DNA from 3 places in the Streptomyces sp. NPDC001868 genome. Region 2 is predicted to be linked to each of the others. Evidence: riboswitches for the same ligand, from Rfam matches in the RefSeq annotation. Region 2 holds a riboswitch; each other region holds the start of a gene.
What was found. Region 2 has a riboswitch for cyclic di-AMP ahead of ABT147_RS27505 (M23 family metallopeptidase). Riboswitches for the same ligand answer to the same signal wherever they lie in the genome.
Positions count from the first base shown of each region.

Region 1: it holds a riboswitch for cyclic di-AMP, as region 2 does, so the genes downstream of both, ABT147_RS16790 (transglycosylase family protein) here and ABT147_RS27505 (M23 family metallopeptidase) in region 2, are expected to answer to the same signal.
Region 3: it holds a riboswitch for cyclic di-AMP, as region 2 does, so the genes downstream of both, ABT147_RS03115 (M23 family metallopeptidase) here and ABT147_RS27505 (M23 family metallopeptidase) in region 2, are expected to answer to the same signal.

Region 1 covers NZ_JBEOYO010000012.1:85,786-96,056, forward strand. Annotated here, with positions in the region: gene ABT147_RS16760 (class I SAM-dependent methyltransferase) at 1-758, opposite strand, end outside; gene ABT147_RS16765 (NAD(P)/FAD-dependent oxidoreductase) at 1,112-2,497, opposite strand; gene ABT147_RS16770 (Ppx/GppA phosphatase family protein) at 2,981-3,922, opposite strand; gene ABT147_RS16775 (DUF501 domain-containing protein) at 3,919-4,473, opposite strand; gene ABT147_RS16780 (FtsB family cell division protein) at 4,545-5,027, opposite strand; gene eno (phosphopyruvate hydratase) at 5,155-6,435, opposite strand; gene ABT147_RS16790 (transglycosylase family protein) at 6,910-7,614, opposite strand; cyclic di-AMP (ydaO/yuaA leader) riboswitch at 7,619-7,818, opposite strand; gene ABT147_RS16795 (LysM peptidoglycan-binding domain-containing protein) at 8,002-9,060, opposite strand; gene ABT147_RS16800 (zinc ribbon domain-containing protein) at 9,291-9,719, opposite strand; gene ABT147_RS16805 (RNA-guided endonuclease TnpB family protein) at 9,601-10,271, opposite strand, start outside.
Region 2 covers NZ_JBEOYO010000026.1:85,075-95,345, forward strand. Annotated here, with positions in the region: gene ABT147_RS27480 (Glu/Leu/Phe/Val dehydrogenase dimerization domain-containing protein) at 1-1,134, shown strand, start outside; gene ABT147_RS27485 (TetR/AcrR family transcriptional regulator) at 1,194-1,814, shown strand; gene ABT147_RS27490 (SGNH/GDSL hydrolase family protein) at 2,025-2,810, opposite strand; gene ABT147_RS27495 (DUF6250 domain-containing protein) at 2,933-3,664, opposite strand; gene ABT147_RS27500 (rhamnogalacturonan lyase family protein) at 3,661-5,556, opposite strand; gene ABT147_RS27505 (M23 family metallopeptidase) at 5,736-6,716, opposite strand; cyclic di-AMP (ydaO/yuaA leader) riboswitch at 6,721-6,880, opposite strand; gene ABT147_RS27510 (alpha-galactosidase) at 7,183-9,258, opposite strand; gene ABT147_RS27515 (tyrosine-protein phosphatase) at 9,516-10,271, shown strand, end outside.
Region 3 covers NZ_JBEOYO010000002.1:139,664-149,934, forward strand. Annotated here, with positions in the region: gene ABT147_RS03095 (CobW family GTP-binding protein) at 1-920, shown strand, start outside; gene ABT147_RS03100 (DNA gyrase/topoisomerase IV subunit A) at 987-3,443, opposite strand; gene ABT147_RS03105 (M16 family metallopeptidase) at 3,831-5,207, shown strand; gene ABT147_RS03110 (M16 family metallopeptidase) at 5,204-6,592, shown strand; cyclic di-AMP (ydaO/yuaA leader) riboswitch at 6,829-7,003, shown strand; gene ABT147_RS03115 (M23 family metallopeptidase) at 7,016-7,804, shown strand; gene ABT147_RS03120 (GntR family transcriptional regulator) at 8,005-8,709, shown strand; gene ABT147_RS03125 (HPr family phosphocarrier protein) at 8,901-9,182, opposite strand; gene ABT147_RS03130 (bifunctional acetate--CoA ligase family protein/GNAT family N-acetyltransferase) at 9,383-10,271, shown strand, end outside.

The sequences.
Region 1 (10,271 bases), on a different contig from region 2:
TCGACACGGTCGGTCAGTCCCTCTTCCGCGACGCGTTTACGGGCGTACGCGGCCTGCTCCTGGGAGAGGGTGACGCCGACGACCCGCACGCCGTACTCCCGGGCGGCGTGCACGGCCATGGAGCCCCAGCCGCAGCCGACGTCGAGGAGCCGCTGCCCCGGGGTCAGGTCGAGTTTCCGGCAGATGAGGTCGAGCTTGTCGTGCTGGGCGGCTTCGAGGGTGGCGGTGCCGTCGGCGGCCGGCCAGTAGGCGCAGGAGTACACCATCGACGGGCCGAGGACGATCTCGTAGAAGTCGTTGCCCACGTCGTAGTGGTGGCTGACGGCCCGTCTGTCGGTGCGCCTGGTGTGCAGGTGGCGGGCGCGGACCTCTTCGCGGGGCGGTTCGGGCGGGACGAGGACGGCGGGACCGGCCAGCTTCAGCAGCTCCTTGACCGCCGTCCGGACCTCCGGGTCGCGCAGGGCCTCGGTGAGACTCCGGGCGTCCTCGTCCCGCTCCCACACATGGCCGGCGATCAGGTCCAGTACGGCGTACAGGTCCCCGTCGACGCCGAGGTCACCGGCGACCCAGGCGCGGGCGAGACCCAGCTCGCCGGGCTTCCACAGCAGCCGGCGCAGGGCCCTGCGGTTCCGTACCACCAGGGCGGGGGCCTCCGGCGGGCCGGCCGTCGATCCGTCCCAGGCCCGCAGCCGGACCGGGAGCGGGGCTCCCGACAGCTGCTCGAACAGGGTCTTCAGCCGCGACGCGGCGTCCTGCATGGCGCACACCTCCGTGACAAGAGATCCCGGAATGTCCAACGCCACGGTAATCACCTGCGGGGCTGTGCCGTATTCCCGGAGGGAGGTGTGTTTTTCGGCCGCGCATGCGTGGGGGCGGGCCGCGCAGTTCCCCGCGCCCCTGAAAAGCAAAGCAGGGGCTGCGCCCCGCTTCGCTTTTCGGCCCGAAAGGGCCGTAGGCCCTTAAGGGGCGCGGGGAACTGCGCGAGCGACCACGACGTACCCGCAGCCGCCGACGCACAGGCACCCCCGAGCCCGACCGCGAACGCCAAAGAACCCCCCGCACCACGGATGGCGGGAGGTCCTTCGGGTCGAACAAAGGTGACCGGGGGAGGTCAGGAGGCCTTGGCCTTCTCCTCGGTCTTGGCCGGAGCGGCAGCGACCGGCGCAGGCTTGGCCGCCTCGTAGAACTCCTCACGAGGAGTCTCGATCGCGCCGAGCGAGACGACCTCACGCTTGAGGAACATCGCGAGCGTCCAGTCGGCGAAGACCCGGATCTTGCGGTTCCAGGTCGGCATGGCCAGACCGTGGTAGCCACGGTGCATGTACCAGGCCAGACGCCCCTTGAGCTTGATCTTCATCTTGCCCATGACGATCATCGCGACGCCCTTGTGGAGGCCGAGGCCCGCCACCGCACCCTTGTTGGAGTGCGCGTACTCCTTCTGCGGGAAGCCCCGCATACCGGAGACCACGTTGTCGCCGAGGACCTTGGCCTGACGCAGCGCGTGCTGCGCGTTCGGCGGGCACCAGGCGTTCTCGACGCCGGCCTTGCGGGCGGCGACGTCCGGGACCTGGGCGTTGTCGCCGGCGGCCCAGATGTAGTCGGTGCCGGTGACCTGGAGGGTCGGCGACGCGTCCACGTGGCCACGGGGGCCGAGCGGGAGACCGTAGCGGGAGAGGACCGGGTTCGGCTTGACGCCGGCGGTCCAGACGATCGTGTTGGAGTCGACCTCCAGGCCGTTCTTCAGCACGACGTGGCCGTCGACGCAGGAGTCCATGGAGGTGTTGAGGTAGACCTCGACCCCACGGCCTTCAAGGTGCTCCTTGCCGTACAGGCCGAGCTTCGGGCCGACCTCGGGGAGGATCTTGTCGGCGGCGTCGACGAGCACGAAGCGCATGTCCTCGCGGGACACGTTCTTGTAGTACTTCGCGGCGTCGCGCGCCATGTCCTCGACCTCGCCGATGGTCTCGGCGCCGGCGAAGCCACCGCCCACGAAGACGAAGGTCAGCGCCTTGCGGCGGACGTCCTCGTCGGTCGTGGAGTCGGCCTTGTCGAGCTGCTCAAGCACGTGGTTGCGCAGGCCGATGGCCTCCTCGATGCCCTTCATGCCGATGCCCTGCTCGGCGAGGCCGGGGATCGGGAAGGTGCGGGAGACCGCGCCGAGCGCGATCACCAGGTAGTCGAAGGGCAGCTCGTACGCCTCGCCGACCAGCGGGGCGATCGTGGCGACCTTGCGGTCCTGGTCGATGGTGGTGACCCGGCCGGTGAGGACCTCCGCCTTGGGGAGCACGCGTCGCAGTGGGACGACGACGTGCCGCGGGGAGATGCTGCCGGCGGCGGCTTCGGGGAGGAAGGGCTGGTAGGTCATGTACGACCGGGGGTCGACGACCGTGACGGTCGCCTCTCCGTAGCGCATCTTCTTGAGGATGCGCCGAGCTGCGTACAGGCCTACGTACCCACCGCCTACTACGAGGATCCTGGGACGCTCCGTGGTGCTCATGCCATCGAGTATGTACCCGCCATCCGGGGGTCGCTCGTGCGCCCCTTCACAAGCTTCTTCACACCCTCTGCTACACTGCGCGGCCCTCATTGCCCAGGCCATGGCGGACCAGGGGAACCGGCCTGCGGAAATGACCGTTGTCAATGCCGCGTGAACTGCTCTTCCGGGCCCGTGAACCCCCTGGACCACCCTCTGGTTTCACACGGACGAGACCCCCGCGAAACCCCCTCGGGGACGCCCCGTTGACCCCCCGGAGCCCTCGAAGGCTCTGCGCAGCCTCAAAACATCGCTCAACAGGGCCGATTCTCTTGTGAAGAACTTCACGAACTTTCTCGGCGGCGGATCGACGAGGGGCGCCGGAGCACCCCTCGGACGCGCTCATACGTTATCCGAACAGCTCAAGCGAGGCTACCGGCGAGTAGTAAACACTTGCTCACAAGCGCCGCCGAAGCACTGGGAGGCACTCCGGGACCGGCCCGCGCCCTAGGCGACGGACCAGGCGATTCCATCCAGAATGTCGTGTTCGCTCACCACGACCTCCGCCGCCCCGATCCGCTCCATGATCGACAGGAGGACGAGGGCGCCCGCCGCGATCACGTCCACCCGCCCCGGATGCATCGACGGGACCGCCTCCCGCTCGGCGTGCGTGGACCGCAGCAGCCACTCGGTGATCTCGCGGACGCGGTCGTAGGTGATCCGGGAGTGGTGGATGGCCGCCGAGTCGTACGCGGGCAGGTCCTGGGCGATCGCCGACAGGGTGGTGACCGAGCCGGCGAGCCCCACGAGGGTGTGCGCCTCGCGCAGCGGCACGTTCTCCTCGGCGAGGTCCAGCGCGGCCTCGATGTCGGCCCGGATCGCGGCGATCTGCTCCGGCAGCGGCGGATCGACGACCACACCGTCCCGTACGAGGTGCCGCTCGGTCAGCCGTACGCAGCCGATGTCCACGGAACGGGCGCCGCGCACGTGGTCGTCGCCGACGACGAACTCGGTCGAGCCGCCGCCGATGTCCACGACCAGATACGGCCTGGCAAGATCGGCGCGCTCCTTCAACTCCTCGGTCGCGCCCGTGAAGGAGAACTCGGCCTCCTGGTCGCCGGAGATCACCTCGGGCTCGACCCCGAGGATGTCGAACACCCCGCGGACGAAGTCGTCCCGGTTCTCGGCGTCGCGGGAGGCGGAGGTGGCCACGAATCGGACCCGCTCGGCGCCCAGCTCCTTGATGACCGCCGCGTACTCCCGGCAGGCCGCGAAGGTCCGCTCCAGCGCCTCGGGGGCCAGCCGGCCCGTACGGTCGACGCCCTGGCCGAGCCGGACGATGATCATCCGCCGGTCCAGCTCGACGAGTTCACCCGTGGCCGGGTCAGCGTCGGCGACGAGGAGCCGGATGGAGTTCGTACCGCAGTCGACGGCGGCGACCCGGGTCACTGCTCGTCCCCCTTCGCGGGCTGCCGCGAGGGCTCCTGCGCGGGCACCACGCACGGGCCCTTCGCCCACCACTCCGGCAGCATCGCGATCGCCTCGTCGCCCAGCGGGTTGACGCCCGGCCCGGCGGCCAGCGAGTGCCCGACGAGGACGTGCAGGCACTTCACGCGGTCCGGCATGCCGCCCGCGCTCGGGAAGCCCTCCAGGACCTCGATCTCGTCGCGGCGGGCGATGTAGTCCTCGTGCGCGGCCCGGTAGGCGGCGGCCAGCTCGGGGTCCGTCGCCAGCCGTTCCGTCATCTCCTTCATCACGCCGTTCGCCTCCAGCGTGCCGATCGCGGAGGCCGCGCGCGGGCACGTCAGGTAGTACGTCGTGGGGAAGGGCGTACCGTCCGGCAGGCGCGGCGCCGTCTCGACGACGTCCGGCTGACCGCAGGGGCAGCGGTGCGCGATCGCGCGCAGCCCGCGCGGCGGGCGGCCCAACTGCTGCTGGAAGGCCTCGACATCGGCGTCGGTCGGCTCGGTGCGCGGGGTGGGCGGCGGAGGGGTCTGCATAACCTGCTACTCAAGTCCTCGGTGTGGCTCATCGGTTCACGGTCACGGGGTGACGATCACGGGGTGACCGTTCAGCTGTCGGCGGCGTCGGCCTTGTCGACGCCGTCCCAGACATTGGTGTACCAGGGGCGGTCGGCGGCCCCCTGCGTCGTACGGGACTGCTTCGCCGCGTCCGGGTCGATCATCGTGTAGCCGGTCTCGCCCGGCATCACATAGTGCAGCCGCTCCCGGATGCGCTGCTCGGCGTACGCGTCGTCCTGCCAGCGCGCCTTGAGGTCGCGCAACTCCTCGACCCGCTCGCGCGCCTCCTGGCGCTGCCGCCGAACATCGGCGATCTCGGCGCGCTGGGAGACGTACTGCCTCATGGGATAGGCGAGCGCCACGATCATCGAGCAGAGGACGAGGGCGAGGAGCGCGGCCCGGCCGGTCAGCCGGGAGCGGCGGGCCTGGCGCTTGGTCTGGGAGCGGTAGACCCGGGCGGCCGTCTGCTCACCGAGCACCTTCAGCCGGGTCGCGGTGGAGAAACGGTCCCGGTCCCGGTCCTTCACGGCCATGTCCCGCTTCCCCTTCCGCCTTCTCCCGCGTGCATGTGCGTACGTCCCCGCACACGGTACGGGACCGAGTACGGGGACGTACGTACGACGCTTCCTACGTGCCGACCCGCTGCTGTCAGCGGCGGTGTCAGCCCTTGAAGCGGGGGAAGGCGGAGCGGCCGGCGTACACCGCGGCGTCGTCGAGGATCTCCTCGATGCGCAGCAGCTGGTTGTACTTGGCGACGCGGTCCGAGCGGGCCGGGGCGCCGGTCTTGATCTGGCCGCAGTTCACGGCGACGGCGAGGTCGGCGATGGTGACGTCCTCGGTCTCGCCGGAGCGGTGGGACATCATGCACTTGAAGCCGTTGCGCTGGGCCATCTCGACGGCGTCCAGGGTCTCGGTCAGCGAGCCGATCTGGTTGACCTTGACGAGCAGGGCGTTGGCGGAGCCCTCCTCGATGCCGCGGGCGAGACGCTCGGGGTTGGTGACGAAGAGGTCGTCGCCGACGATCTGGACCTTGTCGCCCAGCTTCTCGGTGATGGTGTTCCAGCCGGCCCAGTCGTCCTCGAACAGCGGGTCCTCGATGGAGACGAGCGGGTACGACGCGACGAGGTCGGCGTAGTACTCCGTCATCTCGGCGGCGGAGCGCTCCTTGCCCTCGAAGGTGTAGACGCCGTCCTTGTAGAACTCGGAGGCGGCGACGTCGAGCGCGAGGGCGATCTGCTCGCCCGGGGTGTAACCGGCTTCCTTGATGGCCTCGAGGATGAGGTCGAGGGCGGCGCGGTTGGACTCCAGGTTCGGGGCGAAGCCGCCCTCGTCGCCGAGGCCGGTGGACAGGCCCTTGGTCTTCAGCACCTTCTTGAGGGTGTGGTAGACCTCGGCGCCCCAGCGCAGGGCCTCGGAGAAGGACTCCGCGCCGATCGGGGCGATCATGAACTCCTGGATGTCCACGTTGGAGTCGGCGTGCGAGCCGCCGTTCAGGATGTTCATCATCGGAACGGGCAGCAGGTGCGCGTTCGGGCCGCCCAGGTAGCGGAAGAGCGGCAGGTCGCTGGCCTCGGAGGCGGCGTGGGCGACGGCGAGGGAGACGCCGAGGATGGCGTTGGCGCCCAGCGAGCCCTTGTTGTCGGTGGCGTCCAGGTCGAACATCGCCTGGTCGATCAGGCGCTGCTCGGTGGCGTCGTAGCCGACGAGCTCCGGGCCGATCTGCTCGATGACCGCGAGGACGGCCTTCTCCACACCCTTGCCGAGGTAGCGGTTGGGGTCGCCGTCACGGAGCTCGATGGCCTCGAAGGCACCCGTGGAGGCGCCGGACGGAACGGCGGCACGACCGGTGCTGCCGTCGTCGAGGCCGACCTCGACCTCGACGGTGGGGTTGCCTCGCGAGTCGAGGATTTCCCGGGCTACGACGACGTCGATGGACGGCACGAGCATCTCCTTCATGGGATGTGACGCTGGTTGTGCGGGGCCGCTTGGGCCTTGCGACTAGAGCCTAACCGCCCCCGGGCTGTCGGCAGCCGACCGACCGTCCCGTGGACAGACAGACCGTACCCATTGTTTCAGGCCGGAACAAAGGGGGGTGGGCAAGAAAGTGAACAGAAGGAGCGTGCGCGGAGCGGGTGAACAGAGGGGGAGAGGCCCGGGAAACGGGCAAAGAAAAGCCCCGCCCCGGTGCGTACGGGGGAATGCGCACCGAGGCGGGGAGCCCGTGGGGACGGGGGGACGGCCCTCACGAGGTCTTCACTATGGAGGACACGGATGTGAGCGGGCTGTGGTTCAGCCGGGGAGCGGCCCGATTTCTCGGCCCTGCCGAACCCGCCCCGCCTGCCCGGTCGCCTGCCCGGCCGTGGGGGCGGCCGTGGGGGATGGCAGGCGGCCGGTGGCCGTCGTGATCGCCGTGGGTCAGCTCAGGTGGAGCTGCTGGCCCGGGTAGATGAAGTCGGCGTCGTCGATGATGTCCTTGTTCAGCTCGAAGAGCTTCTCCCAGCCACCCTTGACGTTCTTCTTCTCGGCGATGGCACTGAGGGTGTCGCCGCTGACGACCTTGTACTCGCCGTCGCCCTTCTTGACCTTCTTGCCGGTCGGGGTCTCGACGGTGGCACGCTCGGAGGAGCGGGAGGCGCGGGTGTCCTCGGTGCTCTTCTTGGCGCTCTTCTGCGTGTTCTGCTGGGTGCTCTCCTGCGCGGAGCCGGAGTTCGTGTTGCCGCTGGAGGCGGCGGCGCCGTCGTAGGAGGCGCTGGACAGGCCGGTGCCGCAGACCGGCCAGGCGCCCTTGCCCTGGCCCGCGAGGACCTTCTCGGCGACCGCGATCTGCTGGGCCTTGCTCGCCTGGTTGGCGGTGGAGGCGTACTGCGTACCGCCGTAGGCGGCCCAGGTGGAGGCGGAGAACTGCAGACCGCCGTAGTAGCCGTTGCCGGTGTTGATGGTCCAGTCGCCGCCGGACTCGCACTGGGCGACGGCGTCCCACTCGGAGGCGGTGGCGGCGGAGGCGCTGCCGGCGACCATCAGCGGAGCGGCCACGGCGGCGGCGCCGGTGACACCGGCGACGGCGATGGCACGAACGGCCTTGGACGGACGACGGTGCTTGCCCTTGCTGGAAAACAGCATGGAGTGATCCCCTCACCGACGCCTGCGAGGTGAGCTGTCGGGTTCGGGCCGGTTGAGTTGCCCGGCCGCGCCCGCTCGCCTTTCGGCTCACGTCGCGCGGCTTCACCCCAAGCCGATTCCGGCGGTGCTGCCCCGAAGGGCCTCAACTGCCGGACCCGGCACTTACCTTGGGTCCCCCGCTCCTGCCTACGGCGCTTGACGCGACGACTGTTCCTTGCGGTCGCTGGCAGGATTCGGCGTGCCGACCGCATGGGCCCACCAGTGGCGAGCGGTCACGACCGTAAACAGGTGATTGCCCGAATTTCAAAGCCGATCACGGGGTCTGTGATTCATCTCCCATGTAGATCAAAACGGGCATTCGGGGTCGAACCGGGACCCGAACTGTCGCTACTTTTCGCCCGTTTCGGCACCGACTTCGAGGGTCTGACCGGGAAGGATAAGGTCCGGGTCAGTTCCGACCGTGGTCTCGTTCTCGGCGTACAGCCCCCGCCACCCGCCGTCCAGCCCGAGCGAGTTCACGATGCCCGTCAGACTGTCGCCCACACGGACGGTGTAGGCGCCTTCGGCGGCCTCGCGCGCCGCGTCGCCGCCACGGGAGGCGTGACGGCCGGAGGGCGTGGAGTCGGCCCGGGAGGTGCCGGCCGCGTCCTCGCCGGCGCCGGCGCCCGTGCCCGCGCTCTCGTCGGCACTGGTGCCGCGATGGCGGCCGGTGCCGCCTTCACCGCCGTCGACAGTCGAAGAGCTGTCGTTCTGTGCCGACTTGTCCGAGTTGGTGCTGCCGGAGTCCGTGGAGTCGTCCGAGTCGGTGCCGGGCTTGGTCTTGGTGGAGCCTTCGAAGGTGCCGGGGGGTGATGCGGATGATTCGGACGATTCGGATGAACCAGCCGAATCCTGCGAGTCCTTCGAATCGGTCGATTCGCCGGAGCCGGTGCCGTCGGCCGACTTGTCCGGGTCGGTCGCATCGGTCGAACCGGATGAACTAGACGAACCGGATGAACCGGATGCGTCAGATGAACTGCCCGACTTCGTCGAGTCGTCCACCACGCCCGTGTCCACGTCGGCGGAACCAGAGTCGCCGCCCAGGTTGTGGAGCAGCCCACAGGTGGCCCAGACGCCGACGCCCTGGTCGGCGAGCACCTTCTCGGCGACCGCTATCTGCTGCGAACGGCTGGCCTGGTCGGCGCTCGTGGCGTAGTCGAGGCCGCCGTACTTCTCCCAGTTCGCCTGGGTCAACTGGAGGCCGCCGTAGCGTCCGTTCCCGGTGTCCGCGCTCCAGGAGGCGCCGCTCTCGCACTCCGCCACCTGGTCCCAGGTGGTTCCGCTGGCCGCGCTCGCGCCGGTGGCGCCGAGGAGTGGAATCGCGATGGCCGATCCGGTCACTCCGGCCGCGACGAGGAGAGCCGGAGCCTGACGGGGGCGACGGTGACGACCGTTCCCGGAGAGCATGCGGTTGCCTTTCACACGACAGCGGTGGCCTGTGCGACGGGTGTGGTGGCCCTTCGCACTGACGTGTGAACGTAGCCGCAGACGATCGTTTATAACAAGTCGATGCAGCGCAGATCACGTCACCATCTCGGCCGTGAACCATCAGGCTGCCGCATGACAGTTCACACCGCGTCGCGCTCCCGACTGCCCTCTACGACAGGACGGTCACAGGTCGCATCTCCCGCTGTCGGCTACACCGGTGACGGGACGGGCATGGTGACGAATGCCCACGCCGAGCGTGCGCGGTTGCGCACGTTGACCCCGGCGACGACATCGGCAGGCCCAGCGAGGCCGCACCGACGACAACGGAAGTGATCCCGGTCGGACCGGTTGGCCCGCTCGGTGTGGCCGCAGCGCGGACAACGCTGCGATGTGTAGGCCGCATCCACCTCCAGGAATGGCACCCCAGCCCTGCGGGCCTTATATGCGAGATGCTGCCCGAGCTGGTGGAAAGGCCAGGAGGAGATCCTGTCCCGCTGGTCGCCGCGAGGCCGTACCCGCTCACGAATGCCGCCGAGTGCTTCGACAGCGATGCCGCGACCGGTGCTCCCCCACGCTCGGCTTCGCTCGCGCGGGAGGGGCCCCCATGGCGACGGACACGATCTCCTTACTGATCCGATGGTTCACGTGGGTGGTATGGCGCTTCTCCTTCTGCCTGCGGCAAGCCAGGCGCCGCCGGGCCGAGCGGGTGTTCTTCTGCTGCAACTCAGCGCGCTTGCAAGCCTGCCAACGTCGATAGCGAGTCAGGCCGCGCCCTTGATGGTTGGCGCCGTCGGAGGTGGTGGCCAGGTTCACGATGCCCCGATCCACTCCGATCCAGTCGACCGGTTCGTAAACGTCCGGCTCGGAAATCTCGCAGGTAGCGATGAGGAACCACTTGCCACCCCGCTGGACCAGGTCGCTCTCACCCTTGCGATACGCCATGAGCATCTTGAGCTGGTCGGGCGAGCAGGCGAAACGGATGCCCTTCATGCGCCCATTCACCGTCCAGATGGACACCGTGCGTGCGTCGCACTGCCAGGACAGGCAGCGGTCGTCGAACGGCTGCGCCGCCTCCGGCCGGAAGACGATCGGGGCGCCGATCGCCTTGCGGTACCGCTTCGAGGCGGACGGCCCCAAATTGCCAGCCCTCAGATTGGCTTTCAGAGTCGCGTAGGCGTCGACCACCTTCT
Region 2 (10,271 bases):
GGTCGGCGGGGCTTCCTCGTCGTGGACCGGCTGGTGCGCGGGGTCTCCAGCGGCGGCCTGCGGATGCGCCCCGGCTGCACCCTGGACGAGGTCGCCGGACTCGCCCGCGGCATGACCATGAAGGAGGCGCTGCACTACGCCCCCGAGGGCCGTTACGTCCCGCTCGGCGGCGCCAAGGGTGGCATCGACTGCGACCCCCGGGACCCGGAGGCGTACGGCGTCCTCGTCCGCTATCTGCGTGCGACGCGCCCGTACATCGAGACGTTCTGGACCACCGGCGAGGACCTCGGGCTCACCCAGGACCTGGTGGACCGCGCGGCCGCCGAGGCGGGTCTCGTGTCGACGATCCAAGCGGTGTACCCCCTCCTCGACGACGAGGACACGGCCCGGCGGCGCCTCGCGGACGCCTTCGCGGTGCGGGTGGACGGCATCGGCCTCGACGAGCTGGTCGGCGGCTGCGGTGTCGCCGAGTCCGTGCTCACGGCCCTGGACCGGGCCGGCGCGCCGTACGCCGGGACCCGGGTCGCCGTCCAGGGGCTGGGCACCATGGGCGGGGCCACCGCCCGTTTCCTCGCCAGCGCCGGCCTCACGATCGTCGCCGTCGCCGACATCAAGGGCACGATCACGAACCCGGCGGGTCTGGACGTCGAGACGCTGCTCGCCGCCCGCGACCCGCACGGCACAATCGACCGCTCCGTGCTCGGCCCCGACGACCACGAGGCCCCCGGAGACGCCTGGCTGGCCGCCGAAGCCGACGTCCTGGTCCCCGCGGCCGTCTCCTACGCGATCGACACCACCAACCAGCACCACATCACCGCCCGGCTGATCGTCGAGGCGGCCAACATGCCCGTCCTCCCGGCCGCCGAGCAGTCGCTCGCCGCGCGCGGGGTGACCGTCCTGCCCGACGTCGTGGTCAACTCCGGGACGAACGCCTGGTGGTGGTGGACGCTGTTCGGCGACATCGGCCCCACCGCCGCCGAGGCGTTCGCCCACACCCGCCGCTCCATGCGCGCCCTCGTGGACCTGATGCTCGCCCGGGCCGAGGCCGACGGCACGACGCCCCGGGCCGCCGCCCACGCGATCGCAGCGGACCGCCTCCCGACGATCACGGACCGGTTCGGCTGGCACCGCTGACACCGGAGAGGTGGCTCGAACACCACGGCGGCCGTCCGGGGCGTGGGTAGGGTTGCCGCGTGGGCAGGGTGCGGTTGAGTGTGGCCGAGCGGCGTACGGAGCTGCTGCGGGCCGCCATCGGGCAGATCGAGGCGCGGGGCGTGGCGGCGGTAAGGATCGCCGACGTGGCCGCCGTCCTCGGGGTGAGCAACGCCCTGGTGCTCTACCACTTCTCCACCAAGGAGAGACTGGTCGCCGAGGCCTTCCGGTACGCCGCCGAGGACGACCTCGCCCATCTGCGCAAGCTGCTCGGCCGCCGCACCACGGCCCTGCGCCGGCTCCGGGCGGCGGTCCGCTGGTACGCCCCGACGGGCCAGGCCAAGGGCTGGCGCCTGTGGATCGAGGGCTGGGCGGCCGCCCTGCGCGAACCGGCTCTGCGCGAGGTCACCCGCGACCTGGACCGGCAGTGGAAGGCCGCGCTCACCGAGGTCATCGAGGCCGGCGTGGCGGCCGACGAGTTCCACTGCCCGGACCCCTCGGCGACGGCCCTCCGCCTCACCGCCCTCCTGGACGGCCTCGCCGTCCAGCTCACGGCCTACGACGGAGCCGTCTCCCGCACCCGCGCCCACGACTGGGCCGAAGAGGCCCTGGCCCACGAACTGGGCCTGACCCGGGCCTCGTTGACAGCGGCAACCCGCTGACCGCGCCCTGTCAGCAGCGCTGGGCACCGCGCCCCGTCAGAGCGCCGAGGAACCGCGCCCCGTCAGGGGCGCGGGGAACTGCGCGAGAAGCCCCACCGGACCGCACCCGCCAACGAACCCGAACCCCCGAGCTACTAGGCGCCCACAGCCCCGGCCGCCCCATGTCCCGGCCCCCGCACTCGAACCGGCCAACCGCCGGAGGCCACGCCCTCAGGCCACCGACCCGATCCGCATCTTGATGTCCCCCGGCGACAGATGCCCCTTCGCCGACACATGATCCCCGGACGACTCCCCCCGCAGCCGCCGCCCGATCCACGGCACCAGATACTCCCGCGCCCACTGGATGTTGTCGCGCCGCATCTCCAGCGTGCCGCGCGGCGGCAGCGGAGGCCACGGCTGATCGGGATCGGCGGGTATGTCGACGCCCAGCACCTGCCCGGCCCGCAGAGCGACCCGCGTGTGCCCCTCCGGCGACAGATGCAGCCGGTCGAGGTCCCAGGCCCGCCGGTCCTGCACCGTCTTGAGGGACCACAGATCCAGGACGGGACACCCGTACCGGTCGGCGATGGCCCGTACATGCAGGTTGTACGTGGCGATCTTGCCCCGCAGATGCCTCAGCACCGGCACGTCACGCGTGTCGAAGCCGGTGGTCACCAGCACGGTGCCCACGGCCGAAGTGAGCTGGGACACCGCCCGCTCGAACCGCTCGGCGACCTCGTCGGGATCGGTGCCCGGCCGGATGATGTCGTTGCCGCCCGCGCAGAAGGAGATCAGGTCGGGCGCGAGCTCCAGCGCCCGCGGCACCTGATCCTCCACGATCTGGTCGAGGAGCTTCCCCCGCACGGCCAGGTTGGTGTAATCGAAGTCGCCCTCGGGCACCCGGTCCGCGAGGAGCACCGCGAACCGGTCGGCCCAGCCGACGAACCGCCCATCGGGCCCGGGGTCGCCGACGCCCTCGGTGAAGCTGTCCCCCACCGCCACGTACGACCCGATCATTGATCTGCTGTCATTCTTCGAATCGTCTGCCACATCGGCCCATGATTCACCTTCGGATGTGACCTACGCGACCGTAATAAAGGGTTGACGGACGGTGAGATAGACCACGCGTCAAGTGTTGGTCAACCCGGAATACGCCAGGTCGAGCCGGCCGGTCGCCACACCCGGAAGTTCTCGATCCGGAAGTGACTCCATGTGGTCCGGAAGGCGAAATGCCCGCTGGTGTACGGCTGCGGGTCCGTGTGGTCGAACACGAGCCGCCCGTTGTTCCACCACCGCACGGTGGAGCCGTCCGAGAGGATCCGGACGCGGTGCGGCTCGTTCGCGACGAGCAACGGCTCGGTGTAGTCGTAGATCAGCGGCCGTACGCCCGCCTCACCGACGTACCTGCGCAGCCTCGTCGTCGTATTGGTGTTCGCGCCGTATCCGACGTAATACGTCTTCAGATGGTCGTACTCGGCAAGCGCGCCCCCTCGTGGAGTGGCGAAAAGATCATCGGGCGACCGCACATCGACGGCGTTCCAGAAGTTGTTGAGGTCCGAGACGCGGTCGTTGACCCCGCCCGCGGAGACCGGGGTGGCCGTGTACTCGATGACGTACGGCCCTTCCAGCTTCCTCCTGAACCACACCGTGGCCCCGGCCGGTACGTCGACCTCCAGCACCCCGCGCGAGGCCGTGACCGTACCGCCCCTCTCCAGCTCGACGGCCCACTGCCGGAGCCCGTGCCGGAAGTCGTCGGCGGCGATCAGCCGGCCGCGGCGCCGGTGCGGGGTCGCGGACGCGGGCCCCGCCGGGGCGAGCGCCCCGAGGGCGGCACCGGCGGCGAGGGCTCCGAAAGCTCTGCGGGTGGTCATGACGCTCCTTCTGTTCGGCCTGTGCGGTGGGGTGTCGTGATGGCCGGCGTGGGGATGCGGCGGGTCTCGGTGCCGAGGTAGTAGTCCGTGTACGTCGACTGGAGGTAGCCGCGGACGGTCCAGCCCAGCCGGTACGCGGGGTTCTGGGCGAGCGTGTAGAGCCGGGTCCCGGTGGGCTCGGTGGTGGTGTACAGCCGCAGGGCGGTGTGGTCGGCGGTCTCGGCGAGGATCTCCTCACGCCAGTCGCCGACGATGTCGCCGTAGAAGGGGGTCGCGTTGCGTGCCCCGGAGACGACACCGGCCGGGTCGAAGATCTTCGTGCTGGTCTCCGTCGCCGGGTCCCACTCGGAGACATGGGTGAAGTCCAGCAGCTCCGAACCCTTGTCGCCGTCCCACCAGATACGGAAGTTGACGCTCGGGGTGGTCGTGGCGACCTTGCCGTCCTGGACGTTGTAGACGCCGGCGCCGGGCGCGGTGACGTCGGCGGTGGAGGTCCAGTACTCGTAGCCGGGGTGCTCCGGGTCGATGTCGCCGGTGCTGCCCCGGCCGACGTCGATGTCGGTGTCGTTCTCCCAGTCCGCCGGGTGCCGGCCGGTCACCAGGCGCTCGCCGGTGTCGGCGTCGTAGTAGTACCAGGGGAACTTCGGGATGACGCCCAGCTCCGCCTGCTGAATCGCGAAGCCCTCCAGACCGGGGCGGTCGGGGTCGAGGTCGGCGATGTGGAAGCGGTCGCCGTGTCCGGCGCCGTCGACGACGTACCGGAGCGTGCCGTCGCCGTTCACCACGTAGTTGCCGTCGGCGATCTCGTCCTTGCCGTCGAGGTCGACGTCGACGGTACGGATCTGGTGGAAGCTGGTCGCGCCGCTCGCGGCGGGGACGACGTACTTCCAGCGCCGGTTCAGGTTCGTGCCGTCGAAGTCCCAGGTCTGGAAGAGGACGCGGAAGGCGCCGCGCCGGGCGCCGACGCGGGTGACCAGCTTGGTGACGAGGCTCGGGCGGACCCCGTCGAGATGGGCGATGCCGAAGTGGCCGCCGGACGGGCCGTCGGCGACGAAGTCGTCGGGGACGGGCTGCCGGGTGCGCTCGGCGCCGGTCGCGCCGTCGATCACGGAGACGAACTGACTCGCGGGCGAGTCCGCGGTGACCCGTGTCCCGTCCGCGAAGGTCGTCCCGGCGGCCGTGTGCACCAGCACCTCGGCCCGGCCGTCGCCGTCCAGGTCGAACACGGTCACGTTGTCGTCGTTGCGGTAGCCGCCGATCGCCGTCGAGCCGCTGATCGCGGCGGGCGCCGGATCGTTGGCGCCGTTCCCGCCGGCCTGCGTGTACGAGCCGGGGCCGAGGTCGACGCGCCACAGCCGCTCGCCGGTCAGTGTGTACGTCTCCAGCAGGTCGGGCCGGTCCCGGGTCCCCGAGAGCCGGCTCACGACCAGCTCGTACCGCCCGTCCCCGTCGAGGTCGCCCGGCCAGGCATGCTGCACGGTGTAACCGTCGGCGGCGGCGAGGGGAATCTCGGCGTACCCCCGGCGGAAGTCCAGCCCCGAACTCGGCTTGCTCTCCCGCCCGTTGACGACGGCCCGCACGCTGTACGCGCCCGTGCCACGGCTGTTGTCCTGGTACGTCGTCGACCGGGTGACCGGCGCCCGGTTCAGCCTCCTGCCGCCCTTGTAGACGTTGAACGCGATCGCGTCGCCGTACCGGGCGTACTCCGTGCCGAGCAGCCGCCAGCTGAGGAAGGTCCCCTTTCCGGACGGCACCGCGACCAGGCCCCGGTCCAGGTTCTCCACGACCCTGCGCGGTGTCCCGGCGGCGTGTCCGGCGGGTACGGAGAAGAGTCCGGCCAGCAGGGCGGTCGCGGTGAGGATGACGGTTCTTCGGCGTCGGGCGGTACGCACAACACTCCTTCGACGAGGCAGAAAGCGCTTGTGCGGATCACTCTTCCCGCGCCTCGCGGACGTGTCGAGGTATTGATCGGCCATGCCACAAGACCGCAACACGGTGATCATGAAACGCCGAAGGCCGGCCCCCGATCACGGGAACCGGCCTGCGCCGCGGACGGCGGGCGGAGGTGCCGTCAGACGCTGACGCCCTTCGAGCGAAGGTAGGCCAGCGGGTCGATGTCCGAGCCGTAGTCGGGGCTGGTGCGGATCTCGAAGTGGAGGTGCGGGCCGGTGACGTTGCCGGTCGCGCCGGAGAGGCCTATCTGCTGGCCGCCGCTCACGGACTGGCCCGCGGAGACGGAGAGCGAGGACAGGTGGGCGTACTGGGCGTAGTAGCCGTCGGCGAGCTTGATGACGACCTGGTTGCCGTACGCGCCGCCCCAGCCGGCGGAGACGACGGTGCCCGCGCCCACAGCCTTGAGGCTGGTGCCGGTCGGGGCCACGAAGTCGACGCCCGTGTGGTAGCCGCTGGACCACATGCTGCCGGCGGTCTTGTACGCGGTGCCGACGGTGGCGCCCTGGATGGGCACACTGAAGCCGGAGCCGTTGGACGACGAGGCCTTGTCGCTCGACGTGGAGGTCGAGGCCTGGGTGTCCTTCGCCTCCTGCTTCGCGGAACCGGAGGACTTCGAGGACTGGGACGAGTCAGACGACTCGGACGACTTGGCGGACTTCGAGGACTGCGACAGCTGCGGCTTCGACGACTGCGACGTACCGCTCGACGGGGCCTGCCCGCCGATCGACAGCTTCAGCCCCGGGTGGATCAGCGACGGGTCCGACCCGATGGCCTCACGGTTGTCCGAGTAGAGCTGCTTCCAGCCCCCCTCGACGTCCTGCTCGTCCGCGATCTTCGCAAGGTAGTCGCCGACCTTCACCGAGTAGGTCTCGGTCGCCGTCTTCTTGGTGGCGGTCTTCTCCGCCTGCGCGGCCTTCTCGACGGTGATCGTGGCCGTCTTCTCGGACACACCGGAAACGGCGGTCGCCGGGGTCGCGGCCTGGGCGCCGGCGGCTCCGATCAGCGGCAGCGCGAGCGCCGCGCCACCGGTCCCGGCGGCGGCGATGGAGCGGGTGAAACGCTGGGACTTCGGACGGCGGTGCTTACCCTTCGCGGGCATGGCGAATTCCTCTCCGGCGCCTACGAGGTGAGCTGTCGGGTGCGGACTGGAGATGTCCGGCCGTGTTTGCGCACGGCTTTACCCCTAGCCTGTTCCGGAGACCGGAACAGGCGGTGATTCCTGTGGGTCCCCCGCTCCTGCCGTGGATCGGGTCGGTATGCGGCTCCGGTCGGCGGCAGGATTGGGCGTCCGTCCGGATTGACGCCGAACGTAAGCGACTTGTGCCCACAGAGACAACCATTGGGACTTCCTGTGCGTCTTCCTACCTGATCCTTACATCAATCCACCCTCACGCTCCGTAAAAGACCGGTCCTGATTGTTTTCCAACCGCCCTGGAAACGCCTAAGAATTACGTGAACATGGCGACAGCGGAACGTCACGAATATGACGCTGCTCACGCGGCTACGACCCAGTAGGCTTTATTCCAGGGCTTGTTGGAATTACAGCTCCATTTCGGACAGTTCGCTCAAGTGCGACGCAGGCGGATAACTGCCGCATCAAAGTCACCACGCAGCCCCGTCCGCACCCCGTGATGCAACAGCACCGCCCCTCGGTACCGTTCGCCCGTTTCACGGCATTCGTACACCCCTGCCGGGTCGAGCCCGCGCAGCCGGAGCGGGGCGAGCGGCTCGCCGTACCGCTGGGCCTGGAGCCAGGCGAGGACGACGACCTCGTCACCATGGACGTACTGGACGGCGCTCAGCCCGCCCGTGGGAGGCCGCAGCCGGTAGAGATCGCCGCGCTGCACGACCGGCCGGATCTCCTTGTACCGCTCGACCCACTCCCGCGCCTCGGCCAGCTCCTCCTCCGTCCACCGGGTGAGGTCGCCGCCGACGCCGAGCACACCCGCCATGGCGCTGACGAAGCGGAACCGCAGCGAGCTGACCCGGCCGTTGAGCTGGTTGTTCGGGCTGTCGGTGACCCAGGCCGCCATGACCCGGGCCGGATGGATCTGGCTGAAGCCGTGCTGGATGGCGAGCCGGTCGAGTGGATCGGTGTTGTCGGACGTCCACACCTGGTCCGTCCGCGCCATCACCCCGAGGTCGATACGGCCGCCGCCGCCCGAGCACGACTCGAACGCCACCCCCGGATGCGCGGCCCGCAGCCGGTCCAGCAGGGCGTAGAAGGCGCGCACGTGCTCGACCCACAACTTCTGCGGATACTGCTCCCCGGGCCAGCCGGCATCCGTGAAGCAGCGGTTGAAGTCCCACTTCACATAGTCGATCGGCGCGCTGGAGAGAAGCGAGTCCAGTCGCTCCCACAAATACTCCTGGACGTCCTCGCGCGCGAGATTGAGGACGAGCTGATTACGCAGTTCCGTCTGCTTTCGTCCCGGTTGGAACTGTGCCCATTCGGGGTGCGCCCGGTACAGCTCGCTGTCCGGATTGACCATCTCCGGCTCCACCCAGATGCCGAAGCGCATACCGAGGGCGTGCACCTGGTCGGCAAGCGGCTTGAGCCCCTCCGGGAAACGGTTCGGATTGGGCGTCCAGTCGCCGAGGCCCGCCCGGTCGCTCGTCCGCGCCCCGAACCAGCCGTCGTCGACGACGAACAGCTCGACCCCGATGGCCGCCGCCAGCCGCGCGAGCGTCCCCTGCTGCTCCTCGGAGATGTCGAACTCGGTGGCCTCCCAGGAGTTGAAGAGCACCGGCCGGTCCTGGTCGGCGTCCGGGATGACGTACGCCCGCTGGTACGCGTGCCAGGCCCGGCTCGCCCCGCCGTGACCGCCGTCGCTCCACAGGCCGGCGAAGACGGGCGTGGTGAACGTCTCGCCCGTGTCCAGCCGCAGCAGACCGGACTCGTCGTATCCGGCGCCGCCGGTGATCTGCACGCGCGCGTCCGGGAGTTGGGCGACCGCGATCCGCCAGGACCCCGACCAGCCCAGCGCGCAGCCGTAGACCTCGCCGCGTTCCTCGGTGGCGTCGGTGTCGAGGGCGACCCAGGGCAGGTGCTGGTGCCCGGTGTGCCCGCGCCGGCTGCCGATGACCTTCTCGCCGTAGGTGAGGTCCCCGCGCACCAGCCGCGACTCGGCCGCCCACCGCCCGTGCAGCTGGGACAGCCGCCAGGGCTCCTCCGCGCGCGACGGCAGCGTCCAGGTCGCCGAGTCGGCGCGCAGCAGCTCCACCGCCGGCCCCTCGTTGGTGAGGGTCACCCACCGCTCGATCACGTCGTCGCGCATCCGGTAGTGCAGGGTGATCCCGAGGCCGTCGTCCGTGAACCGCAGCCGCAGCTCCTCGCCGTCGGCCTCGTGCCCCTGGAAGGTCCACTCGGTGCCGCGCCGCTCGTCCGTGCGCACGGAGAGGGCGGGCCGGGTGAAGCGGGGGCCGCCCTCGACGGGGTACTCCTCGTGCCCGTCGACCGGGGCCTCGAACGGCCAGTACGGCAGCTGCTGCCGGGCCGCCAGCTCCTCGGCGTCGGCGAGCGTGATGCCGGGGCCCCAGTGCAGGTGCAGCAGCTCGTCGTTCTCCGTGAGCCGCAGGGCATAGCTGCTCCTGGGCCCCGTAAGAAGCCAGGTACGGCCGTCGGCGCCGATTTCCAACATCAGGTCCCCACAGATTCGAACAGGTGCGATCGGGCTCCGACATCATGGCAGGTCGTCACGGGCGCTCGCGGACCCTGTGGACAACTCCGGACGGGTCGTCCGCGACCCCCTGTGGACAACCGCCTCGGGCCCGCGCAACGGCCCCTGTGGACAACTCATTGGTGTACGCACCCATGTCGTATCGTCGAGTGCGCGCCTCGGTGTCGAGTGCGTGTCCGTCGACGAGCGGCGCCGACGGCCGGAGGGGAGGAGCCCCAGTGACGCAGCAGATCCCGTCGACCGAGCCCGAGCTGACCGGAGTGCGCAACTTCCGCGATGTGGGCGGCCTGCCGACCGTGGACGGTCGCCGGGTGCGGCACGGGGTCCTGTTCCGCAGCGGCCACCTCGCGCACGCGACCGACGAGGACGCCGCGTTCCTTGCCTCGCTGGGTCTGCACACGATCTTCGACTTCCGCAACGCGGCCGACCAGAAGCTGGAGGGCCCGGACGTCGAGCTGCCCGGCGTCCTCAATGTGAACCTGCCGCTGAGCGACCCGGCGGACGGCGCCGAGTTCTGGAAGATGGTCCGGGACGGCGATCTGGACCAGCTGCGCGCCCTGCTGGACGACGGCAAGGCGGCCGGCCGGATGATCGCCTCCTACCGGACGATCATCAAGCACCGCACGTCCGAGCACTCCCGTGTGCTGCACGCCTTGGCCGAGGACAGCGTGCCCGCGCTGATGCACTGCGCGGCGGGCAAGGACCGCGCGGGCCTCTCCATCGCCGTCACGCTCCTCGCCCTGGGCGTCGAGCGCGAGGCCATCGTCGCCGACTATCTGGAGTCGAACGCCAAGCACCGCCGCTACAAGGTGCATCGCAGCAGCACCTCCGCGAGCGCCTACTCCCCGGAGGTCATGGAGCTGCTGAGCCCGCTCTTCGACGCCCGCGCCGAGTACCTCCAGATGGCCTTCGACACCGTCGACGAGACCTGGGGCGATGTCGACACCTATCTGGAGCGGGGTCTCAAGGTGACC
Region 3 (10,271 bases), on a different contig from region 2:
CCACCGTGTCGCTGGGGAACGGGTGCCTGTGCTGTGCCGTCGACGTCAGCGAGCTGGATGTCTTTCTGGAGCGGCTCGCCGAACCCTCCGCCGGGATCGACGTCATCGTCATCGAGGCGAGCGGGCTCGCGGAGCCGCAGGAGCTCGTGCGGATGGTGCTCGCCAGCGAGAACCCCCGGGTGGTGTACGGCGGGCTCGTCGAAGTCGTGGACGCGGCCGAGTTCCCGCGGACCCGGCAGCTGCATCCCGAGATCGACCGGCATCTCGCCATCGCCGACCTCGTCGTCGTCAACAAGCTCGACCGGGCCGAGGACGGGGAGCGGGTCCTGTCGCTCGTCCGCTCGCTCGGTGACCGCGCGGCCGTCGTGCCCGCCACCTACGGGCGCATCGACCCCGAGTTCCTGTTCGACTGCCGGCCCTCCGAGGAGCGCGTCGGCCAGCTCTCCTTCGACGACCTCCACCGGCACGACCACGACGGGCACCACGAGGGAGACGATCACGCCGGGCATCTGCACACCGGCTACGACAGTGTCGCCTTCGTCTCCGATGTGCCGATGGATCCCCGGCGGCTCATGGAGTTCCTGGACGGGCGGGCCGACGGGCTCTACCGCATCAAGGGGTACGTCGACTTCGGGCCGTACGACCCCCGGAACCGTTACGCCGTGCATGCCGTCGGGCGGTTCCTGCGGTTCTACCCGGAGCCCTGGGAGGACCGTGACGGGAGCGGTGACGAGGGCCGTCTCAGCCAGCTCGTGCTGATCGGAGCCGGAATCGACGCCCCGGCCCTGACCGAGGAGCTGGAGGCGTGCAAGGGCGAGAAGGACGCCCCGCACGCCGACGAGCACGGCATGTGGGGCGTCCTTCGCTATGTCCAGGAGGCGGAGGCCGACGAATCCGAGGCCTCCTACGACACCGTGTGAGGACCTCCGCTCACCAGCACGGGATCACGGGAAGGCCTGCGCCCACCACCCCGGGAAGGCCTCCGCTCACACCGGCCCCGCCACCGAGGCCACCGTCTTGCCCAGGGACACACCCGAGCCGTCACGGCGCGGGTCCATCTCCGGGAGGTCGGCCGGCATGCCGTTCTTCTGGGCGGCGCGGGCCGGAGCCGGGCCCGCCCAGGCGATGGAGAGGCAGTCCTCGCCCTTGAGGAACCGCTGACAGCGGACACCGCCCGTGGCGCGGCCCTTGCGGGGGTACTGGTCGAACGGGGTGAGCTTGGCCGTGGTCTGCACGGAGTCGTCGAGGGTGCCGCGGGAGCCCGCCACCGTGAAGACGACCGCGTCCGCGGCCGGATCGATGGCCGTGAAGGAGATGACCTTCGCGCCCTCGGTGAGCTTGATGCCGGTCATACCGCCGGCCGGGCGGCCCTGCGGGCGGACCTGGGAGGCCTGGTAGCGCAGCAACTGGGCGTCGTCCGTGATGAAGACCAGGTCCTCCTCGCCGGTGCGCAGCTCGACGGCGCCGACGATCCGGTCGCCCTCCTTGAGCGTGATGACCTCCAGCTCCTCCTTGTTGGACGGGTAGTCGGGGACCACCCGCTTGACGACACCCTGCTCGGTGCCGATGGCCAGCCCCGGCGACGACTCGTCCAGCGTCATCAGACAGATGACCGTCTCGCCGTCCTGGAGGGAGAGGAACTCCGCGAGCGGGGCGCCGCCCGAGAGGTTGGGGGCCGCCGACGTGTCCGGCAGCTGCGGCAGATCGACCACGTTCAGGCGCAGCAGGCGGCCGGTGGAGGTCACCGCGCCCACCTCGCCCCGGGCCGTCGCCGGCACCGCCGAGACGATGACGTCGTGCTTGGCGCGCTTGCCGTCCTCGTCGGCCGCGAACGGCTCGCCGTTCGCCGTACGGGCCAGCAGACCCGTCGACGACAGCAGCACCCGGCAAGGGTCGTCCGCCACCTGGAGCGGGACCGTGGCCACCTGGGTGCCCGAGGACTCCAGCAGCACCGTACGGCGCTCGGTGCCGAACTTCTTGGCCACCGCCGCCAGTTCACCGGAGACCATCTTGCGCAGCTCCGCGTCCGACTCCAGGATGCGGGTCAGCTCGGCGATCTCGGCGTTGAGCCGGTCCTTCTCGGACTCCAGCTCGATGCGGTCGAACCGGGTCAGGCGGCGCAGCGGGGTGTCGAGGATGTACTGCGTCTGGATCTCCGACAGGGAGAAGCGCTCCATCAGGCGCTCCTTGGCCTGCGCGGAGTTGTCGCTGGAGCGGATCAGACGGATGACCTCGTCGATGTCCACCAGCGCGGTGAGCAGGCCCTCGACCAGGTGAAGACGGTCGCGCTTCTTGCCGCGGCGGAACTCCGAGCGCCGCCGCACGACCTCGAAGCGGTGGTCGAGGTAGACCTCCAGGAGCTCCTTGAGGCCCAGGGTGAGGGGCTGGCCGTCGACCAGGGCCACGTTGTTGATGCCGAAGGACTCCTCCATCGGCGTCAGCTTGTAGAGCTGCTCCAGGACGGCCTCCGGCACGAAGCCGTTCTTGATCTCGATGACGAGACGCAGGCCGTGCGCGCGGTCGGTGAGGTCCTTGACGTCCGCGATGCCCTGCAGCTTCTTCGAGCCGACCAGGTCCTTGATCTTGGCGATCACCTTCTCCGGGCCGACGGTGAACGGCAGTTCGGTGACGATCAGGCCCTTGCGGCGGGCCGTCACGTTGTCCACCGTCACCGTGGCGCGGATCTTGAAGGTGCCGCGGCCCGTCGCGTACGCGTCCTTGATCCCGGAGAGGCCGACGATCCGGCCGCCGGTGGGCAGGTCCGGGCCCGGGACGTGCTTCATCAGCGTGTCCAGGTCGGCGTTCGGATACCTGATGAGGTGGCGGGCGGCCGCGATGACCTCGCCCAGGTTGTGCGGCGGCATGTTGGTGGCCATACCGACGGCGATGCCCGAGGCGCCGTTGACCAGCAGGTTCGGGAAGGCGGCGGGCAGCGCCACCGGTTCCTGCTCCTGGCCGTCGTAGTTGGGCGCGAAGTCGACCGTGTTCTCCTCGATCGACTCCGTCATCAGGCTCGTCGCGTCGGCCATCCGCGCCTCGGTGTACCGCATGGCGGCCGGCGGGTCGTCGTTGCCCAGCGAACCGAAGTTGCCGTGGCCGTCGACCAGCGGGAGCCGCATGGAGAAGGGCTGGGCGAGGCGCACCAGGGCGTCGTAGATCGACGCGTCGCCGTGCGGGTGCAACTTACCCATGACCTCGCCGACGACACGGGCGCACTTCACGTAGGCGCGGTCGGGGCGCAGGCCCATCTCGTTCATCTGGTAGACGATCCGGCGGTGCACCGGCTTCAGACCGTCACGGGCGTCCGGCAGGGCTCGGGAGTAGATGACCGAGTACGCGTACTCCAGGAAGGAGCCCTGCATCTCGTCGACGACGTCGATGTCGAGGATCCGCTCCTCGAACGCGTCGTCGGGCGGCGGGGTCTTCGTGCTGCGGCGGGCCATCGCTGCCGGCTCCTCTTTTTCTGGTCGCTCACCTACGGGGCGCTCACGTCTCCGGCTCACTCTCACCGACACGTGAACGGGGTCTGACGCGGACCATTGTGGACTGCCGTACTGACAACCCGGACACGACCCGGCTTTCACCGTCCCGCCGGGCCCTGCGTGCCGCCGCGTCAACAGCGTGCGCCGACTTTAACCAGTCACCGGCGGCCGCAACCCCGGTCTCGCTCTCGGCGTACGACGCCCGGGAACTTCTCCAGGGGTCCGCGCGCTTGCATACAGTGGCAGGACCGGCAGGAAAACAGCGGTTTCCGCGACGATTCCACGGACGGATCCCGCGCACACGGATCCCGCGAACTCAGCACAGCGATCGAAGGGACGTACATGCCCATGGGTCACACGGCCACAGCCGAGGCCGGCTCCGAAGGCCTGACAGTGAAGGAGCACCGCCTCGCCAACGGCCTGCGCGTGGTGCTCTCCGAGGACCACCTGACCCCGGTCGCCGCGGTGTGCCTCTGGTACGACGTCGGTTCGCGCCACGAGGTCGAGGGCCGTACGGGCCTCGCGCACCTCTTCGAGCACCTGATGTTCCAGGGCTCGGGCCAGGTGAAGGACAACGGCCACTTCGAGCTGATCCAGGGCGCGGGCGGTTCGCTGAACGGCACCACCAGCTGGGAGCGCACCAACTACTTCGAGACCATGCCCACCCACCAGCTGGAGCTGGCGCTGTGGCTGGAGGCCGACCGCATGGGCAGCCTGCTGCTCGCGCTCGACCAGAAGAACCTGGACAACCAGCGGGCCGTCGTCAAGAACGAGCGCCGCCAGCGGTACGACAACGTGCCGTACGGCACCGCCTTCGAGAAGATCTTCCGCCTGGCCTACCCGGAGGGCCACCCCTACCGGCACACGCCGATCGGCTCGATGGACGACCTGGAGGCGGCGAGCCTGGAGGACGCCCAGCAGTTCTTCCGGACGTACTACGCGCCCAACAACGCCGTCCTGTCGATCGTCGGCGACATCGACCCGGAGCAGACCCTCGCGTGGGTGGAGAAGTACTTCGGCTCCATCCCCGCGTACGACGGCAAGCCCGAGCCCCGCGACGGCTCGCTGCCCGACATCATGGGCGAGCAGCTGCGCGAGGTGATCGAGGAGAACGTGCCCGCCCGCGCGCTGATGGCCTCCTACCGGCTGCCGGAGGACGGCACGCGCGCGTGCGACGCGGCCGACCTGGCGCTCACGATCCTCGGCGGCGGCGAGTCGTCCCGCCTGTACAACCGGCTCGTACGCCGTGACCGTACGGCTGTGACGGCGGGGTTCGGCCTGCTGCGGCTGGCCGGCGCGCCCTCCATGGCGTGGCTGGACGTGAAGACCTCCGGTGACGTCGAGGTGCCCGTCATCGAGGCCGCCGTCGACGAGGAGCTCGCCCGCTTCGCCGCGGAGGGCCCCACGGCCGAGGAGATGGAGCGCGCCCAGGCCCAGTTGGAGCGCGAGTGGCTTGACCGGCTCGGCACGGTCGCGGGCCGCGCCGACGAACTGTGCCGGTACGCGGTCCTGTTCGGCGACCCGAAGCTCGCCCTCACCGCCGTCGACCGCGTCCTGGAGGTGACGGCCGACGAGGTCCAGGAGATCGCCAAGGCGCGCCTGAGGCCCGACAACCGCGCGGTGCTCGTCTACGAGCCCGTCGACGGCGAAGAGGGCACCGAAGACGAAGCCGCCGAGGCGGAGGCCGCCGAAGGCACGGACGAGAACGAGGAGTCGGCGAAGTGACCGAGCTCGCGACCATGGACTTCCACCCGCAGCCCCAGGCCGGCGAGGCCAGGCCCTGGGCGTTCCCGGCGCCCGAGCGCGGCACCCTGGACAACGGCCTGACCGTGCTGCGCTGCCACCGCCCCGGCCAGCAGGTCGTCGCGGTCGAGGTCATCCTCGACGCGCCCCTGGACGCCGAGCCGGCCGGCCTCGACGGCGTCGCCACCATCATGACCAGGGCGTTCTCCGAGGGCACCGACAAGCACACGGCCGAGGAGTTCGCCGCCGAGCTGGAGCGCTGCGGCGCCACCCTCGACTCGCACGCCGACCACCCCGGCGTGCGTCTGTCCCTCGAAGTGCCCGTGTCGCGGCTGGAGAAGGCGCTCGGTCTGCTGGCCGACGCCCTGCGGGCACCGGCGTTCGAGGACAGCGAGATCGAGCGGCTGGTCGCCAACCGGCTCGACGAGATCCCGCACGAGACCGCCAACCCGGGCCGCCGGGCCGCCAAGGAGCTCTACAAGCGGCTGTTCCCGGCCACGTCCCGGATGTCGCGGCCCCGCCAGGGCACCGAGGAGACCGTCGAGGGCATCGACTCCGCGGCCGTACGCGCCTTCTACGAGCGGCACGTACGCCCCGCGACGGCCACCGCCGTGGTCGTCGGCGACCTCACCGGAGTCGACCTCGACGCCCTGCTCGGCGACACCCTGGGCGCCTGGACGGGCTCCCCGGCCAAGCCGAGCGTCGTGCCGGCGGTCACCGCCGACGACGCCGGGCGCGTGATCATCGTGGACCGCCCCGGTTCCGTCCAGACCCAGTTGCTCATCGGCCGTGTGGGCGCCGACCGGCACGACCGTGTGTGGCCGGCGCAGGTGCTCGGCACCTACTGCCTCGGCGGCACCCTCACCTCCCGTCTGGACCGTGTCCTGCGCGAGGAGAAGGGCTACACCTACGGGGTGCGCGCGTTCGGGCAGGTGCTGCGCTCCGCCCCCGACGGCTCGGGCGCGGCGATGCTCGCCATCAGCGGCTCCGTCGACACCCCGAACACCGGGCCGGCGCTGGACGACCTGTGGACGGTGCTGCGGACCCTCGCGGCCGAGGGACTGACCGACGCCGAGCGCGATGTCGCCGTGCAGAACCTCGTCGGGGTCGCCCCCCTCAAGTTCGAGACGGCCGCGGCCGTGGCGGGCACGCTGGCCGACCAGGTCGAGCAGCACCTGCCGGACGACTACCAGTCGACGCTGTACCGCCAACTCGCCGCCACCGGCACGGTGGAGGCCACCGCGGCCGCCGTGAGCGCCTTCCCGGTGGACCGGCTGGTGACCGTCCTCGTCGGGGACGCCGCGCAGATCGAGGAGCCGGTCAGGGCCCTCGGAATCGGTGAAGTCACCGTCGTACCGGCCGAGTAGAAGCCGAGGAGAGGCCGAGGGGAAGCCGAGGAGGAACCGGACAGAAGGACACGCGTCCGTGGGGCCCTGGTGACTGAAGAGTCACCAGGGCCCGCGTTTGTCCGTATTGATGGCGGAGGTTGTGTGTCTGACCTGTGGCGTACTTAACAAATCCTGTGATCCGTTTGTTATTTCGAAGACGGCCCGCTTAGCGTCGGTCCGGCTGTTCGTCAGAAGTTCGCCGCAGCCGCGGCACCGGACAGTCATCGCCGAGTCCCCGCATGGCGCGAGCCAGGGGAGCCGGGGACCCACCGAAGTCCCTGGGGTGAATCGGGTGCCCTTCGCGGAGCGACGCGAAACGGGGGGCGGCCGTAGGAGACCTTCCTGCTCCGAACCCGTCAGCTAACCCGGTAGGCGAGAGGGAAGGAAAGGACCAGCCACTTCATGGCGTTCACCCGCGCCCCCGGGAAGCACCGCCGTCCCGGCCGTGTGCAGCGCACGACCACGAGGAACGTGGGCGTCGCCGCTCTCACCACCACCGGTGTCATCGGCACCCTGGCCGCTCCCGCGCTCGCCGCGGAGGAGCCCGCCGTCGAGCAGACCGGCCTGAACCAGATCATCGTCCTCGGCGACACGGTCGCCGACCAGGTGGACGCCCAGGCCGTCGCCCAGCAGCAGGCCGCCGAGGTCGCCGCCGTCAAGAAGAAGGCGCAGGAGGAGGCCCGCAAGGCCGCCGCCGAGAAGGCCGAGCAGGAACGTGCCGTCGCCAAGGAGCGCGAGGAGATCAAGGCCCGCGCCGCCCGCGCCGCCGAGCGCGAGCGCCTGAACACCTACGTCTCCCCGATCAGCGGCTCGTACATCTCCACCGGCTACAAGGCCGGCGGCGCCGTCTGGTCCTCCGGCAGCCACACCGGCGTCGACTTCCACGCCGCGTCCGGCACGACCGTCCTGGCGGTCGGCGCCGGCACCGTCGTCGAGGCGGGCTGGGGCGGTGCGTACGGCAACAACATCGTCATCAAGATGAACGACGGCACGTACACGCAGTACGGCCACCTGTCGTCCATCGGCGTCTCCGTCGGCCAGACCGTCACCCCCGGCCAGCAGATCGGCCTCTCCGGGGCGACCGGCAACGTCACCGGCGCGCATCTGCACTTCGAGGCCCGGACGACGGCCGAGTACGGCTCGGACATGGACCCCGTCGCGTACCTGCGCTCGCACGGCGTGAACGTCTGACGGACCCACCGCTTCGCAGGAGGCCCCGGCTCACCGAGCCGGGGCTTTCCGCGTTGTGCGTACCTGTTGTGACGTAGCTCCTGTCCAAAAAATATCCCTGGATTCCGGTCCGCCATCGGAAATTCCGGCTCGCTGCAATAGAGTCACTGGAACACACGTCAATCATCGACGTTTCACGGGGATTAAGGCGGAGGTCGGTCATGCGTATTCCGGCGCATTCGGTATGCACGGCGATCCGTGATGACATCGTCGCGGGTGTCTACGAGCGCGGCAGCCGTCTCACCGAGGAACTGCTCGCCCGCCGGTACGGCGTCAGCCGGGTCCCCGTGCGCGAGGCGCTGCGCACCCTGGAGGCCGAGGGCTTCGTGGTGACCCGACGGCACGCGGGCGCGTGCGTCGCCGAGCCGACCGAGCAGGAGGCCGCCGACCTGCTGGAGATGCGCATGCTGCTGGAGCCGCTGGGCGCCGCCCGTGCCGCCCAGCGCCGTACGGAGGCGCACCTCAAGGTGTTGCGGGGCCTGGTCAGACTGGGCCAGGAGCGGGCCAGGAGGGGCACCAGCGAGGATCTGCGCTCCCTGGGCGGCTGGTTCCACGAGACGCTCGCACAGGCGTCCGGCAGCCCCGCCCTGACCTCGACACTCGCCCAGCTGCGGCACAAGATCGCCTGGATGTACGCGGTCGAGGCACCGGCGAACCCCGTGGAGTCCTGGGCGGAGCACGGCGGCATCGTGGACGCCGTCGCGCGCGGCGACAGCGACCGGGCCCGGACCATCACCTCCCTGCACACCGAGCGCGCCACCGCCGCGCACCGGCTCCGATTTCCGGGCGGGGCCGGCGGGGCGGAACGCCCGGAGCGTGTGAGGACTTCGCAACACCCCGTAAACATGCCGAGCCTGCGGCATTAACACGGGAGCCGTATACAAAGAGGGAAGAATTCCGAAGGGCATTCTTTCTGCTGCCCGCAGAACGGAATGGAACGGAATCAGGACGAAAATGCGAAGGGCCCGCCCGATAAATCGGACGAGCCCTTCGGTGTGTGTGCGGGTGGTGCGTGCGGGTGGCCTTTCCGGCCTTTCCGCTTCGGTTGCCCGGTCGGTCAGACCGTCTCGGGGAGTTCTTCGAGGCCCTCGGCCACGAGCTTCGCCAGACGGTCGAGCGCGACGTCCGCGCCCTCGGCGTCGGAGGCGAGCACGATCTCCTCGCCGCCCTGGGCGCCGAGGCCCAGGACCGCCAGCATGGAGGCCGCGTTGACGGGGTTCCCGTCGGCCTTGGCGATCGTCACGGGGATACCGGAGGCCGTGGTGGCCCGGACGAAGATGGATGCGGGGCGGGCGTGGAGGCCCTCGGCCCAGCCGACGTTGACGCGGCGCTCAGCCATGTGATGCTGCCCTTCAGGTGTCTCGGGTACTGCGGAGAGGTCTAGACCGGTTGTCTAGACCAGTTTCCCATATGTGGCGACGTACCGGAACGGGCCCACGGCCTGGCCACGAACCGGCTGTCGCACTTCTGTTGTGCTTCTGTTGTGCCGCCCCAGACTGCCCCGCGCCGCATGCGTACGCGAGCCGTACTCTGGGGCCCATGCAGACCTCGTCGGACCGGCATGAGTACCCCGCCCACTGGGAGGCCGACGTGGTGCTGCGCGACGGCGGCACCGCACGCGTCAGGCCCATCACCGTCGATGACGCCGAGCGTCTCGTCAGCTTCTACGAGCAGGTCTCGGACGAGTCGAAGTACTACCGCTTCTTCGCGCCCTACCCTCGCCTGTCCGCCAAGGACGTCCACCGCTTCACGCACCACGACTTCGTGGACCGGGTGGGGCTCGCCGCCACGGTGGGCGGCGAGTTCATCGCCACCGTACGCTACGACCGCATCGGCGCCGACGGGACGGCCGCGTCCGCCCCCGCCGACGAGGCCGAGGTCGCCTTCCTCGTGCAGGACGCCCACCAGGGCCGGGGCGTCGCCTCCGCCCTGCTGGAACACATCGCCGCCGTCGCCCGTGAACGCGACATCAGACGCTTCGCCGCCGAGGTGCTCCCCGCCAACAGCAAGATGATCAAGGTGTTCACCGACGCCGGGTACCAGCAGAAGCGCAGCTTCGAGGACGGCGTCGTCCGCCTGGAGTTCGATCTGGAGCCCACCGACCGCTCCCTCGCCGTGCAGCGCGCGCGGGAGCAGCGGGCCGAGGCCAGATCCGTCCAGCGGCTGCTCGCCCCCGGCTCGGTCGCCGTCATCGGCGCCGGGCGCACACCGGGCGGAGTGGGCCGCAGTGTCCTCGCCAATCTCCGGGAAGCGGGCTTCACCGGGCGGCTGTACGCGGTGAACAAGGCCCTCGGGGAGGACGAGAAGGAACTCGACGGGGTGCCCGCGCACCGTTCCGTCACCGACATCGAGGGGCCCGTCGACCTCGCGGTCGTCGCCGTCCCCGCCGCCCATGTCCCCGAGGTCGTCGCCCAGTGCGGTGAACACG